DNA from 3 places in the Mesorhizobium sp. M0478 genome. Region 2 is predicted to be linked to each of the others. Evidence: predicted binding sites of a transcription regulator. Region 2 holds the regulator's gene; each other region holds the start of a gene.
The links. The regulator LexA, encoded in region 2, represses DNA repair genes until DNA is damaged. The targets are predictions, from matches to a motif close to TGTTCNNNNTGTGTTCNG.
Positions count from the first base shown of each region.

Region 1 (5,293 bases), on a different contig from region 2:
GCAAAGCTGTCAACCGGCCGGGCCTGGCGGGCGAATTCCGCGACCTGACCAGGACGGCGAAGGTCATCGAATTCAACGATGTTGCTGCACTGGAAGCGGCGCTCGCCGACCGCGATGTCGCCTGCGTCATCGCCGAGCCGGTGCTGACCAATTCCTGCATGGTGCTGCCCGATCCGGGTTTTCACGACGCCTTGCGCAAACTGACGCGCGCGGCCGGAACGCTGCTGCTGATCGACGAGACCCACACCATCTCGACCGGCCCAGGGGGCTACACCAGAAAATTCGGGCTGCAGCCCGACCTTTTCGTGCTGGGCAAGCCGATCGCCGGTGGCGTGCCGGCAAGCGTGTGGGGCATGAGCGACGAGGTCGCCTCGCGCTATGCCGACTACAATCGAACCAAGGAGCCGGGCTATTCCGGCATGGGCACGACGCTGTCGGCGAACCCGCTGCAGTTCGCAGCCATGCGCGCAACGCTCGAAGAGGTGATGACGCAGGAGAATTATGCCCGGATGGATCGCCTCGCCCTGCGGCTCGATGCCGGGCTGACCGGCGTCATCGATCGCTACAATCTGCCCTGGCATGTCGCCCGCGTCGGCGCCCGCGTCGAGTTCATCTGCGCCCCTGGCCCGCTCAGGAACGGCGCCGAAGCCGAGACTGCCCATGCGCCGGAGCTTGAGGCGGCTATCCATGTCGCGCTGGTCAACCAGGGCGTGCTGATCGCGCCCTTTCACAACATGATGCTGATCTCGCCGGCCACCACCGGCGCCCAGGTCAACCGGCTGATCACCGCCTTCGCCACGGTTGCGGCAAGGCTGACGGCATGAGACAAGCTGCCAAGCCAAACTCGAGTACACTAATCATGACTTCACCTTCGGGCTCGACGCCCGCCGAGGCGCAAGCCTTTCTCGACGCCCATCCCGAAATCGAAGCCTTCGATATCGTCTTGACCGACGCCAACGGGGTCGGCCGCGGCAAGATCGTGCGCCGGCATGAGCTGAAAAGCATCTTCGAGGGCGGCCGCCACATGCCGATCTCGATCCTCGGCCTCGACATCACCGGCGAGGATGTGCACGAAACCGGGCTGATCTGGACGACTGGAGACGGCGATCTCAGGGCATGGCCGATCCCCGGCACGCTGGTGCCGCTTTACGGCACGAACCCGCCGCGCGGCCAGTTGCTGATGGCGATGTACCATCTCGAGGGACAGCCTATGTCGTCGGACCCACGGCTGGCGCTGGCCAGGCAGGTCGACATCTTGGCGGCCAAGGGCCTCTATCCCGCCGGCGCCTTCGAACTCGAATTTTTCCTGCTTGCCAATGAGCGTGACGCCGACGGCAAGGTAAAGCCGGCGGACGCCGTGCTCGACGGCCGCCGCTCGGCCAAGACGGAAGTCTATTCCGTCGACCATCTGCACGGCATGGAGCCGCTGTTTTCCGACATCTATGCCGCGGCTAAGGCGCAAGGCATTCCGGCCGAAACGGTGATTTCCGAATACGCGCCCGGCCAGTACGAGCTGACGCTGAACTATCGCAAGGATGTCATGCGGGCGGCCGACGACCTCGTCATGTTGAAGCGGCTGGTGCGGGCGCAGGCGCGCCGCCATGGTGTCACCGCCTGCTTCATGGCCAAGCCGATCGAAAAATACGCCGGCTCCGGCATGCATTTCCATGTTTCGTTGCAGGACAAGAACGGCCGCAACGTTTTTGCCGAGGCTGGCGGCGAAAGCTGGTCGCTGCCGCTGCTGCAGGGGCTCGGCGGGCTGATCCAGACCATGGCCGAATCGATGCTGGTGTTTGCGCCGCACGCCAATTCCTGGCGGCGCTTCGTCTCGCAGTCCTATGCGCCGGTGGCGCCGACCTGGGGCGTCAACAACCGTTCGGTGGCGCTGCGCATCCCGGCGGGCGACGCCAAAAACCGGCGCATCGAGCACCGGCCGTCGGGTGTCGACGCCAATCCCTACCTGATCGCGGCAACGGTGCTGGCCGGCATCATCAAAGGTCTGGACGAAGGCCTCGACCCCGGCCCCGAAACCACTGGGAATGGCTATGAAGCCGCCGTCACGCGCACGACCATGCCGGTCGACTGGCGCGCCGCGATCGAGGCGGCGCGGGCCTCGAGCTTCCTGAAAGAGGCGCTTGGCGAGGATCTGCATCGCACCTTCGTGGCGATCAAGCAGTCGGAGTATCTGCGCGTCGCCCGCACCGTCAGCGAGCTGGATTACCACCTCTACCTCCATGAGGTCTGAGAGACCGCCTGGAACTCGGGCAGTCGTCCTGCTAGCCCGACGATCAGGCGGCGATTACTTTTTCGCCGCCTGCATCAAATGAGGTGGCGCTGCAGCCTTCAAGAACATATCATGAACGGATGAGCGCACCTACCGTCCGTGAAAAGCTGGCAATCCTGTCTGACGCCGCCAAATACGATGCTTCTTGCGCCTCGTCGGGCTCGGCGAAGAAGGATTCGCTCCAATCCGGCGGTATCGGCTCCACAGAAGGCATGGGCATCTGCCATTCCTACGCGCCGGATGGCCGCTGCATTTCGCTCCTGAAAATCCTGCTCACCAATTTCTGCATTTACGATTGCAGCTACTGCATCAACCGCTCGTCATCGAATGTGCGCCGCGCCCGCTTTAGCATCGACGAGGTGGTGAAGCTGACCATGGACTTTTATCGGCGCAACTACATCGAAGGCCTGTTCCTGTCCTCCGGCGTCATCCGTTCGCCCGACGAGACCATGGCCGAAATGGTGGAAGTGGCGCGGCGGCTGCGGCTGGACGAAAAATTCTCCGGCTATATTCATCTGAAGACCATTCCGGAAAGCTCGGCCGAACTGGTCGAGCAGGCCGGGCTCTACGCCGATCGGCTGTCTATCAACGTCGAACTGCCGACCGATGAGGGCGTCAAGAAACTGGCGCCGGAGAAGAAGCCGGAAACGATCCGGCTTTCCATGGCGAACCTGCGCCGGAAGATGGAGGAAAAGGCCGAGCCGACGCTGAGGACCAAGAAGCGCGAACGCTTTGCGCCCGGAGGTCAGTCGACGCAGATGATTGTCGGCGCCGACAAAACATCCGACGACGGCATTTTGCACACCAGCGCGCGGCTCTATGGCAGCTATCACCTGCGGCGCGTCTATTATTCCGCCTTCAGCCCAATCCCGGATTCGTCATCGTCGCTGCCGCTGCAAAAACCGCCGCTGATGCGCGAGCACCGGCTCTATCAGGCCGACTGGCTGATGCGTTTCTACGGCTTTTCGCAGCCGGAAATCCTCGCCGGCAGCAGCGACGGCATGCTCGACCTCGCCATTGACCCCAAGCTCGCCTGGGCTTTGCGCAATCGGGCGAGGTTTCCCGTCGACATCAACCGCGCCGACCGCGAAGCGCTGCTGCGGGTTCCGGGTCTGGGCACCAAGGTGGTGGCGAAGATCCTTGAAACCCGCCGCCACCGACGCATGCGGCTGGAAGATGTCGGACGGATCTGCCATTCGATCGCCAAGCTGAGGCCCTTCATCATCGCCGAAGGCTGGTCGCCGGGCGGACTCACCGACAAGACAGGCCTGCGCGACACGATCGTAAAGTCCTGCGAACAACTGTCGCTGTTTTGACCATGCAGCCGGCCCAGCTCGACCTTGCCCGATACACCGTCCGGCTAGCGAGCCAGACCGATTTCGCCGGTTGGCGCGATGCGGCACGGCGTCTGGCGCTGAATGAGGTCCGGCCTGAGGATATTAGTTGGGGTGTCGGGTCCGACGCCAATGATCCTCAAGATGCCTTGCCGGCGGTGCCAGAGGGCGCGCAGCTTACCGTCCCGCGCGAGTTCATCGCCCGTGCAGAAACCGCCTTCTGCCACTCCGACCCCGGCCGGTTTGCCTTTCTCTACCGGATGCTTTGGCGCCTGCGAACCGAGCCGAAACTGCTGGCGATCGCATCCGATCCCGACACCAGGCGGCTCGAAGCCATGGAAAAGGCGGTGCGGCGCGACAGCCATAAGATGCATGCCTTCGTACGCTTCCGGAAGATCGGCGACGGCGAGAACGAGCGCTACGTCGCCTGGTTCGAGCCGGAGCATTTCATTGTCGAGCGCAACGCGGATTTCTTCGTCCGGCGGTTCACCGGCATGCGCTGGACCATCCTGACGCCCTATGCCTCCGCCGACTGGAACGGCGAAAGGCTGGCGATCGGGCCGGGTGCGGCCAAGGGCGATGCACCCGATCAGGACGACACCGAGGCGTTGTGGCTGACCTATTTCGAAAACATCTTCAACCCGGCGCGGCTCAAGGTGAAGGCGATGCAGAAGGAGATGCCGAAGAAATATTGGCGGAACCTTCCCGAGGCCTCGCTCATTCCAGATCTGATCGCAGGAGCGGACGAGGCCGCCAGGGATATGATTGCCAGACTGCCGACAATGCCGGCGCCGCACCACGCCAAGCTGCAGGCGAAACATTGGCCGAAGCGCGAGCCGGCCGAGGCGCCGGACGATGACGCCAACACCATTTCCGAGCTACGCGAAGCCGCGAAAGGCTGCCGCCGCTGCCCGTTGTGGCGCGACGCGACACAGACCGTGTTCGGCGAGGGGCCGGATGATGCCAAAGTGGTCTTCGTCGGCGAACAACCGGGCGATCAGGAAGATCTCGCCGGCAAACCTTTTGTCGGGCCAGCGGGCAAAGTGTTCGATGCAATTCTCGATGACGCAGGCGTCGACCGGCAAAAAGTCTACGTCACCAACGCCGTCAAGCATTTCAAGTTCGAGCCGCGCGGCAAGCGCCGCATCCATTCGAAGCCAAATGCCGGCGAAGTCCAGGCCTGCCGCTGGTGGATCGGCCGGGAGCTTGAGCTGATCAAGCCGGACCTCGCCGTGGCGCTTGGGGCAACGGCGGCGTTGTCGCTGCTGGGCAAGGCCATTGCCGTGACGAAAATGCGCGGCCAGTTGATCGAACGCGAGGATGGCTTGCGCGTGTTCATCACCATCCACCCCTCCTTTATCCTGCGCATTCACGAGCCGACGGACAAGGAGGCTGAGCGCGAGCGGTTCCTAAAGGATATGAAAGAGGTGAAGCGGCTGATGGGGTCGTGAGATGAGCGAAAGCCTCAGCGACATCGTCATCCGCGGGCGGAGCAAGGAGTGAAGCGACGCAGCGCAGACCCGAGGATCCATGCCGCGACGTTTGCACGCTGCTACGGTGCAGAATTATGCCGTTGCGCTCGACGGCTAACATCACGGAATGGATCCCCGGGGGTCTTCGCGACGGAGCTTCGCTCCTGCTTCGCCCAGGGATGACGAAGCTGGGTGGCTTCACG
Region 1 is NZ_JAMYRH010000014.1:2,259-7,551, reverse strand. Features, by position in the region: gene NKI64_RS26230 (aspartate aminotransferase family protein) at 1-824, shown strand, start outside; gene NKI64_RS26225 (glutamine synthetase family protein) at 860-2,245, shown strand; gene NKI64_RS26220 (putative DNA modification/repair radical SAM protein) at 2,365-3,600, shown strand; gene NKI64_RS26215 (UdgX family uracil-DNA binding protein) at 3,603-5,069, shown strand.
Region 1: the regulator LexA is predicted to act here: its motif matches at 2,346-2,363, upstream of NKI64_RS26220 (putative DNA modification/repair radical SAM protein).

Region 2 (5,293 bases):
TTGCTACGCAGGGACCGCCGCCGCTGACCGCACGGCTCTCCTCGGCAATCGAGAACGCGCGCGAAAACATTGCCGACCATATCAGGGGCAAGATCGGCGGCGCCGAAGGCGAGATTGCCGCGGCGCTGATTGTCGGCGTGCGCGCCGGCATCCCGGACGAGGTCAACGAAGCGATGCGGCGCACCGGCATCTACCACATCATCTCCATCTCCGGCCTGCACATGGCGCTGGTTGCCGGCACCATCATGGCGTTGCTGCGTGGCGCCTTTGCGCTGTTTCCCGTTTTCTCTTCGCGCCGGCCGGTGAAGAAATATGCGGCCGCGGCAGCGCTTGTCTCGATCGCCGCCTATCTCGTTATTTCAGGCGTCGTGGTTGCCGCCGAGCGCAGCTTCATCATGCTGGCGGTCATGCTTGTCGCCGTGCTGTTTGATCGCGCCGCACTCACCATGCGCAATCTGGCGATCTCCGCCATTGCCGTCATCCTGGTGTCGCCGCACGAGGTGGTCGGTCCCAGCTTCCAGATGTCGTTTGCCGCCACCGCCGCCCTTGTCGGCGCCTATGCCGGCTGGGCCGATTACCGCGCCGACAAGGTGAGAACGCCGCCGGCAAAGCGCTCCTTCGTCGGCTTCCTGTCGCGAAAATTCGCGCTGGCCATGGGCGGCCTCGCCATGACCTCGATCATCGCCGGCAGTGCAACCTTGCTGTTCGCCATCTGGCATTTTCAGCGTGTGTCGCCGCTCAGCCTGATCGCCAATCTGGCCGTGATGCCGATTGTTTCGTTGATCGTCATGCCTTTTGCCGTGCTCAGCGCACTGGCGATGCCGTTCGGCGCCGACGGGCCGTTCCTCTATGTGATGGGCAAGGGTCTGATGGCGATGATCGCTATATCGGCCTGGATTTCCGAGCGCTCGCCGGTCGACGCCGTCGGGCTGATCTCCATCCGCTCGGTGCTGTTGGTGGCGGTCGCCCTCGTCATCGCCACCATGGCCACCACCTGGCTCAGGTTGGCGGCCGTGCCTTTCGCGCTGGCCGGCCTGTTGACGGTGCCGCAGGTGCTTACGCCCGACGTGCTCATATCCGAGGATGCGCATCTGGTGGCCATGCCGATCGGTGGCGGCGAACTCGCCCTCAACCGCGAACGCTCCAACGAATTCACCACGGACAATTGGAAACGGGCGCTGCGGGCCGAAACCATTATCCCACCTGAGATTTTCGAGTCAACAGATACGCGGTTCGATCTCGATCCGCTCGATCTGCCGCCCGGCTCGCCCTTCTATTGCACCGGCGATCTCTGTATCGCCCGGCACCCTTCCGGAGCCATTGTAGCGCTTGCGAAAGACCGCAAGACGGCGCGGCCGGCCTGTGCCTTCGCGAGCCTGATCGTCATCGATGACGCCACCGCCTACAATCCGTGCCGCGACCCGCTGGTGCTGGTCGTGACGAAGAAACAGCTGGCCCGCGACGGCAGCGCCGCCGTCTTCTTCGATCCGCAATCGGCAGCTGCAGCGCCAACCATCCGCTTCGCCGTCGACAAGCCGTATCGCCCCTGGCACGAGCAACGCCGCTTCTCCCGCGAAGCGCGCGGCCTGCCGCCTTACAACCAGCGTGAAAAGTACAAACCCAAGCCGGCTCAGTAGCGCCGGATCAATCCGACAAGCTTGCCCTGCACCTTCACCCTGTCCGGTCCAAAAATGCGGGTCTCGTAGGCCGGGTTGGCGGCTTCCAGGGCGATCGAGGCGCCCTTGCGGCGGAAGCGTTTCAGGGTCGCTTCCTCATCGTCGACCAACGCCACCACGATCTCGCCGGGGCTGGCTGTGTCGGCATTGCGGATGATGACCGTGTCGCCATCGAAAATGCCGGCCTCGATCATCGAATCGCCCTTGACCTCGAGCGCGTAGTGTTCGCCGCCCATGATCATATCGGGCGGCACCGAGATCGAATGGGTCTGATGCTGGATGGCGTCGATCGGCACGCCGGCGGCGATGCGTCCCATAACCGGGATTGAAATCGCGGAAACGGCATCGTCATTGCCGGCCGACATCGAACGCGACGGCGAGCCCGGCTTGATCTGGCGGCCGAGACCGCCTTGGCCCAACGCGCCTTGTCCTTGGCCGCCTTGCCCTTGGCCGGTTTGACCAAGACTGCCCTGAATGACGCTCGGCGAAAACTTCCTCGCCGCATTGAGGCCTGGTGCGATCGAGTCGGGCAGCCGCAGCACTTCCAGCGCGCGCGCCCGGTTCGGCAGCCGGCGAATGAAACCGCGCTCCTCAAGCGCCGTGATCAGGCGGTGGATGCCGGACTTGGAGGCGAGGTCGAGCGCTTCCTTCATCTCGTCGAAGGACGGCGGGATTCCGCTCTCCTTCAGGCGTTCATGGATGAACATCAGAAGCTCATGTTGTTTGCGCGTCAGCATCGCGGCCCCCAAGGGTTCTGAAACCAGAATCAGAAAAAACAAACCCAGAACAAACACTATCTGTTCCAGTTGTGTTCCGCAACCTTTTAAAGTTTAATGAATGTGTTGACGTTTTGTTCAGCGTGACGTTCGGCACCGCGAGCGGCGCTCGTAGTCGTTGGCCGGCAACGGGGTGAAACGAAGACAAAGTGCCCTGCGTCGTCGGCTACGATCGCCGCTTCCTTTTCGGACGGGGCTGCGCAGCATCCGCGCCGGGTTCACTCTGGGCATAGACCTGCAGCGTGTAGCCGATGTGAGCGGTCATCAGAGTTTTCGCACGTTCGACGTCGCGATCGAGGGCCGCTTCCATCAGGGCGGTATGGTGTTCGATCGCCACGGCGTCGCGCAGGGCCGCCACGGCCTTCCGGTGGCCATCCGTGCGGCCGGCGGCGGCGCGCAGCGTCGGGGCCAGACCCAGAAAGCGGTGATGGCGATGCAATTGGTCGGAAATCGTCGCATTGAAGCGCAGCAGCCAGCTGGATGTCGCGGCACTGAGCAGCGCCGCATGGAAGGCATCGTGTTTTTCGTACCACGCGTCGACCGCATCATCCGATGGATCGTCGAGAACAGACCCGCACCGTGAGAGACGATAGTGGGCGGCAACGACCGCGTCTTCCCACTCACGATCGCCCTCCTCGATCGATTCCACCAGCAGGGGCAGTTCGACCACCAGCCGCGCACGCGCCAAATCCTCGAGCTCCGCCCGAGAGACGGGAGCGACCGCAAACCCGCGGTTGCTGATGGCGGTCACAAGCCGTTCCGCCTCCAGCCGCGACAGCGCCTCGCGCAACGGCGTCCAGCCGATGCCGTAGGTGTTGCGCAGCGTGCTCAGCTTCAACGGCGCGGCAGGCGCCAGCCGGGTCGCAAGAATATCGCGCCTGAGCAGGCGATAGGCCGCTTCCGTCCTCGAGGTCTGCTCGTCATCCAGCATCGTGATCCATCAGACATAAACGCTCGGCGGATCATTATATATCAAAGCCTTTCAATGGGTGAATTATATATAATGTTTGACAGTTCAAGGGCGACCACTCAAGATCGCCGGCATGTTTGGGCGGCAGGCTCCGCCGCGCGCGTTTGTCCATGGAGGGGCGCCGGATCATGAGCACGACACCCGATCTCGCTACAATCGAAGCAATGGATGCCGCCGATCCGCTGCGCTCCATGCGCGAACGCTTTGTCTTGCCGCAAGGCGTGATTTATCTCGACGGCAATTCCCTGGGCGCCGCGTCAGCGGTCGTCTTCAGCGAACTGCAGCAGGCCGCCACGCAGGAATGGGCGCACGACCTCATTCGCGCCTGGAACACCGCCGGCTGGTTCAACATGCCGGTGGAACTCGGAGATCAGCTCGGGCGACTGATCGGCGCGGCTGATGGGCAGACGGTGGTCTGCGACACAACCTCGATCAACATCTACAAGCTGCTGCACGCAGCGCTCGGCATGCGGCCGGATCGGTCGGTCATCGTTGCCGAGGGCGACAGTTTCCCGACCGACCTCTACATGGCCGAAGGCGTCGCCTCGACCCGGCCGGGAACGCGGCTGCGGCTGGAGGGCGTCGACGCGGCCGCAATCGAGGAGCTGATCGACGACAGCGTTGCCGTCATCCTGGTCAACCACGTCAACTACAAATCCGGCCAGTTGCGCGACATGGCGGCGCTGACGCGCAAGGCACATGACGCCGGCGCGCTGATCATCTGGGATCTCTGCCACACGGCCGGCGCCTTGCCGGTCGAACTTGACCGTGCCAATGCCGATTTCGCCGTCGGCTGCACCTACAAATACCTCAATGGCGGCCCGGGCTCGCCAGCCTTCATCTACGCGGCCGAGCGCCACCATGACGATGCCCACCAGCCGCTCAGCGGCTGGTGGGGCCATGCGCGGCCCTTTGCCTTCGAGCAGGGCTTTGCCGTCGGCAGCGGCATTCGCCGCTTCCTGTGCGGAACGCAGCCGGTGCTGTCGATGCGGGCGCTCAAGGGCGCGCTCGATATCTGGAACGACGTCGATATGGCGGCGGTGCGCAGAAAAAGCATCGCGCTGACCGACCTGTTTATCCAGCTCGTCGAAGCCAGATGCGGCGCCTACGGGCTTGAACTGGAAAGTCCTCGCGACGGCAGCCAGCGCGGCAGCCAGGTGTCGTTCCTCCATCCGCATGGCTATCAGGTGATGCGCGCGCTGATCGAGCGCGGCGTGATCGGCGATTTCCGGGCGCCGTCGACCATCCGTTTCGGCTTCACGCCGCTCTATGTCGGATATGGCGATGTCTGGCAGGCGGTCGAAGTCCTGGAGGATATTCTGCGCACCGGCGCCTGGCAGGACGCCCGCTTCGCGGTGAAGACCGCGGTCACCTGAGGAACTAGAGCAATTTCAGGAAAAGTGTGAAGCGGTTTTCCGTCCGCAATTGCGTCAAATCAAAGGGCTAGAGCATTTCGCCGTTTACGTTAAACGGTGAAATGCTCTAGAGCCGGGTGCGGACCGTCCAGAGCTCCGGAAACAGCACAACCTCCAGCATCTTCTTCAGATAGGAGGCGCCTGAGGTGCCGCCCGTGCCGCGCTTCAAGCCGATGATGCGCTCGACCGTGGTGACGTGGTTGAAGCGCCAGCGGCGGAAGTAATCCTCGAAGTCGACCAGCTTCTCGGCCAGTTCGTAGAGCATCCAGTAGCGCTGCGGGTCGCGGTAGACGGTTTGCCAGGCAGCCAGCACGTCTTCGTTCTCGACGCGCGTCTCGCGCCAGTCCGTGCGCCCGGCATCGGCGCCGATGTCGAAGCCATTGCGCGCCAAAAGCAGAAGCGCCTCGTCGTACAGCGACGGCGTGGCCAGGATCGCTTCCAGCCTGTCCGTAAGAT
Region 2 is NZ_JAMYRH010000012.1:16,364-21,656, forward strand. Features, by position in the region: gene NKI64_RS24395 (ComEC/Rec2 family competence protein) at 1-1,637, shown strand, start outside; gene lexA (transcriptional repressor LexA) at 1,631-2,413, opposite strand; gene NKI64_RS24405 (GntR family transcriptional regulator) at 2,619-3,383, opposite strand; gene kynU (kynureninase) at 3,551-4,798, shown strand; gene kynA (tryptophan 2,3-dioxygenase) at 4,905-5,293, opposite strand, start outside.

Region 3 (5,293 bases), on a different contig from region 2:
GTCGCTGGGCTGAGCATCGAATTCGAGGACCATCTGACGGCGCCTGAGATCGAAGCCTGTGTCGAGCGCATCGAGGCGCTCTTGAAAAAAGAAATGCCGGAGATCACCAGACTGTTCGTCAAGCCGCAGACGACCGGAACGTGGGAGCACCGGCGCAAGCAGGTCGAGGCGGCGTCGGACTAGTTCTGGACCAGCAGTGCACCGTTGGCCCCATCGCCTGGTCCCGCTAAGATCACCCGACGGATTTCGGAGAATCAACCATGAAAATCGATGGTGGGTGCCATTGCGGCGCCATAACTTATGAAGCAGACGTCGACCCGGAAAAGACCTCTATCTGTCATTGCACCGACTGCCAGCAACTGACCGGCACCGCCTTTCGTGTCACTGTTCCCGCGCCTGAGGATCATTACAGGATCACCAAGGGCACACCGAAGGTCTATATCAAGACGGGATCGAGCGGCGCCAAGCGTGCCCAGGCGTTCTGCGGCGACTGCGGTTCGCATCTTTACGCAACGTCGGTTGGCGACGGGCCGAAGGTCTATGGGATCAGGGCGGGGACCGCGCGGCAACGCGAGGATCTCGTTCCGACCCAACAGAAATGGCACCGATCGGCCCTGCACTGGCTTCCGGAATTCGAGGGCGTAAGCATCGTAGAGGCGCAGTAGCACCTGCCTCCCGGTTAAACGCGGCCCAAACCAGCCAATAATGTGCTAGGCTAGCCATCAAACGGATGGCGGGGGATAGCAATGTCGGAAACGGACAAAGTGTTTGCCGGCTCGATTCCGGAAAACTACGACCGCTACATGGTGCCGCTGATCTTCGAGCCGTTCGCCGCGGATTTGGCACGACGGGCAGCGTCCTTGTCGCCCGGCGCCGTCCTGGAAGTCGCCGCCGGCACCGGCGTTGTTACCCGCGCATTGGCGCCAAAACTGTCCCCTGGCGCAAGCTATGTCGTGACCGACCTCAACCAGCCTATGCTCGACTACGCGGCCTCGCGACAAGCTCCCGACAGTCGCATACAATGGCGTCAGGCGGATGCTCTGGCGCTGCCGTTCGAAGATGCGGCTTTCGATCTCGTTTGCTGTCAGTTCGGCGCGATGTTCTTTCCCGACCGAGCCGCCGGCTATCGCGAAGCAAAGCGGGTCCTGAAGACCGGCGGCCATTTCCTGTTCAACGTGTGGGATCGCATTGAAGAGAATGTATTCGCCAATGATGTGACGAATGCTCTTGCGGAGATTTTTCCGAACGATCCGCCCCGCTTTCTCGCCCGCACGCCGCACGGCTACAATGACACTGCATTGATCCGCGGCGAGTTGGAAGCCGCAGGTTTCTCCCGTGTGGTGATCGACACGAGGGCCGAACAAAGCCGTGCCTCCTCGCCGCGCCTTCCGGCGGTTGCCTATTGCCAGGGAACTCCGCTTCGCAATGAAATCGAGGCCCGAGGAAAATTGGAAGCCGCAACCGATCACGCCGCGTCCGTGATTGCAGCCAGACACGGCAGCGGCGAGGTTGCGGCCAAGATCCAGGCACACGTGATCGTGGCTACGGTCTAATGCATGGCGCCAGAAGTGTGCCGCGGTTCTGGGGCAACGACATGCATCAAAACAAAGACTTAAGGCGCGTCGTATGAATCCGTTTCAGCGCGACGCGCTTTAATCGTCGCCTTCGACGACACGTAGCCTGAGCTGCCCCGTCTTGGAATCCGCCACCCGCACCCCGGCTTCGGCCTTGGCGGGTCCGCCACCGCGCACTTCGGCTTCGTTTTCGCCAAACTCCAGCGCTTCGATCTTTTGGCCGCGCTTGGTCACCTTCGACGTCGACACCAGTATCTCGTCGATATCCTTGGCCGACTGGCCAAAATGCGTCTGCAGCCGGCGCACGCGTTCGTCGACGCGCGCGACGTCCTCCATCAGCCGGATCACCTCGCCCTGGATCAGATGCGCCTGTTCGCGCATGCGGGCGTCCTTGAGGATGGCCTGGATGACCTGGATCGACAGCATCAAAAGCGACGGTGAGACGATGATGACACGCGCCCGGTGCGCCTTCTGGACCACGGCGTCGAAATTCTCGTGGATTTCGGCGAACACCGATTCCGACGGCACGAACATGAAGGCGGTGTCCTGCGTCTCGCCCTGGATCAGGTATTTTTCCGAGATATCGCGGACGTGAATTTCGATGTCGCGGCGGAAAGCCTGGGCCGCGATCTTCTGTTGTTCGGCGCCATCGGCGGCGCGGATGGCGTTCCAGGCTTCCAGCGGAAACTTGGCGTCGATGGCAAGCTGCGGCGCACCGTTCGGCATCCTGACCAGGCAGTCGGGACGGCTGCCGTTTGACAGCGTTGCCTGGAACTCGTAGGCGCCCATCGGAAGGCCGTCGGCGACGATCGCCTCCATGCGCGACTGGCCGAAGGCGCCGCGCGTCTGCTTGTTGGACAGGATCGCCTGCAATTGCACGACCTGGCCGGCCAGCGACTGAATGTTGCCTTGCGCGGTGTCGATGACCGCCAGCCGTTCCTGCAGTTTGGCGAGGCTCTCATGCGTCGATTTGGTCTGTTCGGTCATGGTTTGGCCGAGTCGGCCGGTCATGGCGTCGAGGCGCTGGCCGATCGACTGGTTGAGTTCGGCCTGCCTTGCGCCGAACACGTCGGCGATGGCGCCCATGCGGCCCTGCATCTCGGCCTGGCTTTGCAAAATGCCGGCCATCCGCGCCTCGGCGTCGCGGGCGTGGTCGGCGGCTTCCGCCGCGGCGATGGTGCGCGCCTTGGCCGATCGCCACAGCGCCACGACAAGCGCCAGGAACAGGCCGAGAAACACCAGCGCGCCGATGGCCAGTGCATGGCCGAGCGTGATCGTCGTCGCGCCAAGCCGGGCAACGGGTTCGGAAAGGATGGTGCTCAGGTCGTTCATCCCGCCAGCATAGCCGATTCGCAGACCTGGCACAGATCAAAACGTGAACGAGACCGATTCGCACCGGTTGACGCTTCTCCTGCGACGTTTTAGGTGAGGCGCCATGTCGATCAAGCCGCTCATCATCCTTCCCGATCCTATCCTGCGCCAAGTTTCCAAACCGGTCGAACGCGTCGACGCGCCTTTGCGCAAACTGACCGACGACATGCTGGCGACGATGTATGATGCGCCGGGCATCGGCTTGGCCGCAATCCAGATTGGCGAGCCGCTGCGCATGCTGGTCATCGACCTCGCCAAGGAAGACGAGCCGCCGGCGCCGCATGTCTTCATCAATCCCGAAATCCTCGAAAGCGCCGACGCTCGCTCCGTCTACGAGGAAGGCTGCCTGTCGATCCCGGACTATTACGCCGAGGTCGAGCGTCCCGCCTCGGTGCGCGTGAAATATCTCGACCGCGACGGCAAGCTGCAGGAGATCGAGGCCGAAGGCCTGATGGCGACCTGCCTGCAGCACGAGATCGACCATCTCAACGGTGTGCTGTTCATCGACCACATCTCGAAGCTGAAGCGCGACATGGTGGTCAAGAAGTTCAAGAAGCTCGCCAAGGACAAGGCGCCGGGCAAGCTGGTGGGATAGGGAAGATGCCGCTTCGCGTCATCTTCATGGGCACGCCGGAGTTTTCGGTGCCGGTGCTGCGCGCGATTGCCGAGGCCGGGCACGAGATAGCAGCCGTCTACACCCAGCCGCCGCGCGCCGCCGGCCGCCGCGGGCTGGAGCTCACACCGTCGCCGGTGCAGCGCGAGGCTGAGCGGCTGGGCATCGAAGTGCGCACGCCGCTGTCGCTGAAGGGCGAGGCCGAGCAAGCTGCTTTCCAGGCGTTGCGTGCCGATGTCGCGGTCGTCGTCGCGTATGGTTTGCTGTTGCCGAAGGCTATTCTGGAGGCTCCGCGCCTCGGCTGCCTCAACGGCCACGCCTCGCTTTTGCCGCGTTGGCGTGGTGCAGCTCCCATCCAGCGCGCCATTATGGCCGGCGACGTCGAGACCGGCATGATGGTGATGCGCATGGAAGAGGGCCTGGACACCGGTCCGGTGGCACTGGTTGAAAAATGCGCCATAGAGCCCGACATGACGGCCGGCGATCTGCACGACCGCTTGATGAATATTGCTGCCACGCTGATGGTGGAAGCGCTGTCCCGATTGGAGACAAATACCCTGGCATCGACTTTGCAGGCGGCTGACGGGGTGACCTACGCCAGGAAAATCGATAAGTCGGAGACACGTGTGGACTGGACGCGCCCGGCTGCGGAGGTCCACAATCACATTCGCGGGCTGTCGCCATTCCCCGGCGCCTGGTGCGAGGCCGACATCGGCGGCCGCACGGAACGGCTGAAACTGCTTCGCTCGACGCTTTTGGAAGGCACGCTTTCTGAAAGCATGGGCGAGTCGGGAGGAATTCTCGATGACCGGCTGACGGTCGCCTGCGGGTCGGGCGCGGTCAGGCTGGTCGAAGTTCAACGGGCGGGCGGAAAGCCTGCTGCCGCGAAGGAGTTTCTGCGCGGGGCCAAGATCGAAAAAGGAATGAAGTTCTCATGAGCATGATGTCGATACGCGGCGCGACGCCGCGGGACCGCGAGGCCATACGCCTGGTCGAGGAACACGCATTCGGCCAGCAGGCGGAGGCCGGGCTGGTCGACGCTCTGGTCACCGGCGGCGACGCCGTTGTCGAACTGGTGGCGGAAGAAGACGGCCAGGTGGTCGGCCACATCCTGTTTTCCAGGCTGTTCGTTAGGAACGGCGGCAAGCAGTTCGCAGCCGTGGCGCTGGCGCCGTTGGCGGTGGAACCTTCGTTCCACGGCTCGGGCATTGGCGGTGCGCTGATCCGCGAGGCGCATGTCCGCCTCAGGGATGGCGGCGAGACGCTCGCCGTTGTGTTGGGCGATCCGGCCTATTACGGCCGCTTCGGCTACAATCATGCGCGCGCCGAAAAGTTCGAGAGCGAATATCAGGGCGAAGCGCTGCAGGCGCTGGCCTGGGGTGACGCACCCGAAAAAGGCAAACTGGTCTACGCCCAGGCCTTTACCGCACTCGCCGCCTGAACGAAGGGTGTATGCCGCGTTTTCGTCTCGATATCGAATATGACGGCAGCCTCTTCGCCGGCTGGCAACACCAGGCGGATCAGCCTTCGGTGCAGCAGGCGATAGAGCAGGCGATCGAGAAATTCTGCGGTGAGGCGGTGCGGATACGCGCCGCCGGCCGCACCGACGCCGGGGTGCATGCGACCGCCCAGGTGGCGCATGTCGACCTCGCCAAGGCATGGCCAAACGACAAGGTGCGCGACGCCGTCAACGCGCACCTGCAGGCGGCAGGCGCGCGCATCGCCATCCTGCAGG
Region 3 is NZ_JAMYRH010000008.1:213,726-219,018, forward strand. Features, by position in the region: gene NKI64_RS20370 (cation diffusion facilitator family transporter) at 1-183, shown strand, start outside; gene NKI64_RS20375 (GFA family protein) at 261-665, shown strand; gene NKI64_RS20380 (class I SAM-dependent methyltransferase) at 747-1,553, shown strand; gene NKI64_RS20385 (DNA recombination protein RmuC) at 1,653-2,906, opposite strand; gene def (peptide deformylase) at 3,010-3,540, shown strand; gene fmt (methionyl-tRNA formyltransferase) at 3,546-4,496, shown strand; gene NKI64_RS20400 (GNAT family N-acetyltransferase) at 4,493-4,999, shown strand; gene truA (tRNA pseudouridine(38-40) synthase TruA) at 5,011-5,293, shown strand, end outside.
Region 3: the regulator LexA is predicted to act here: its motif matches at 2,939-2,956, upstream of NKI64_RS20385 (DNA recombination protein RmuC).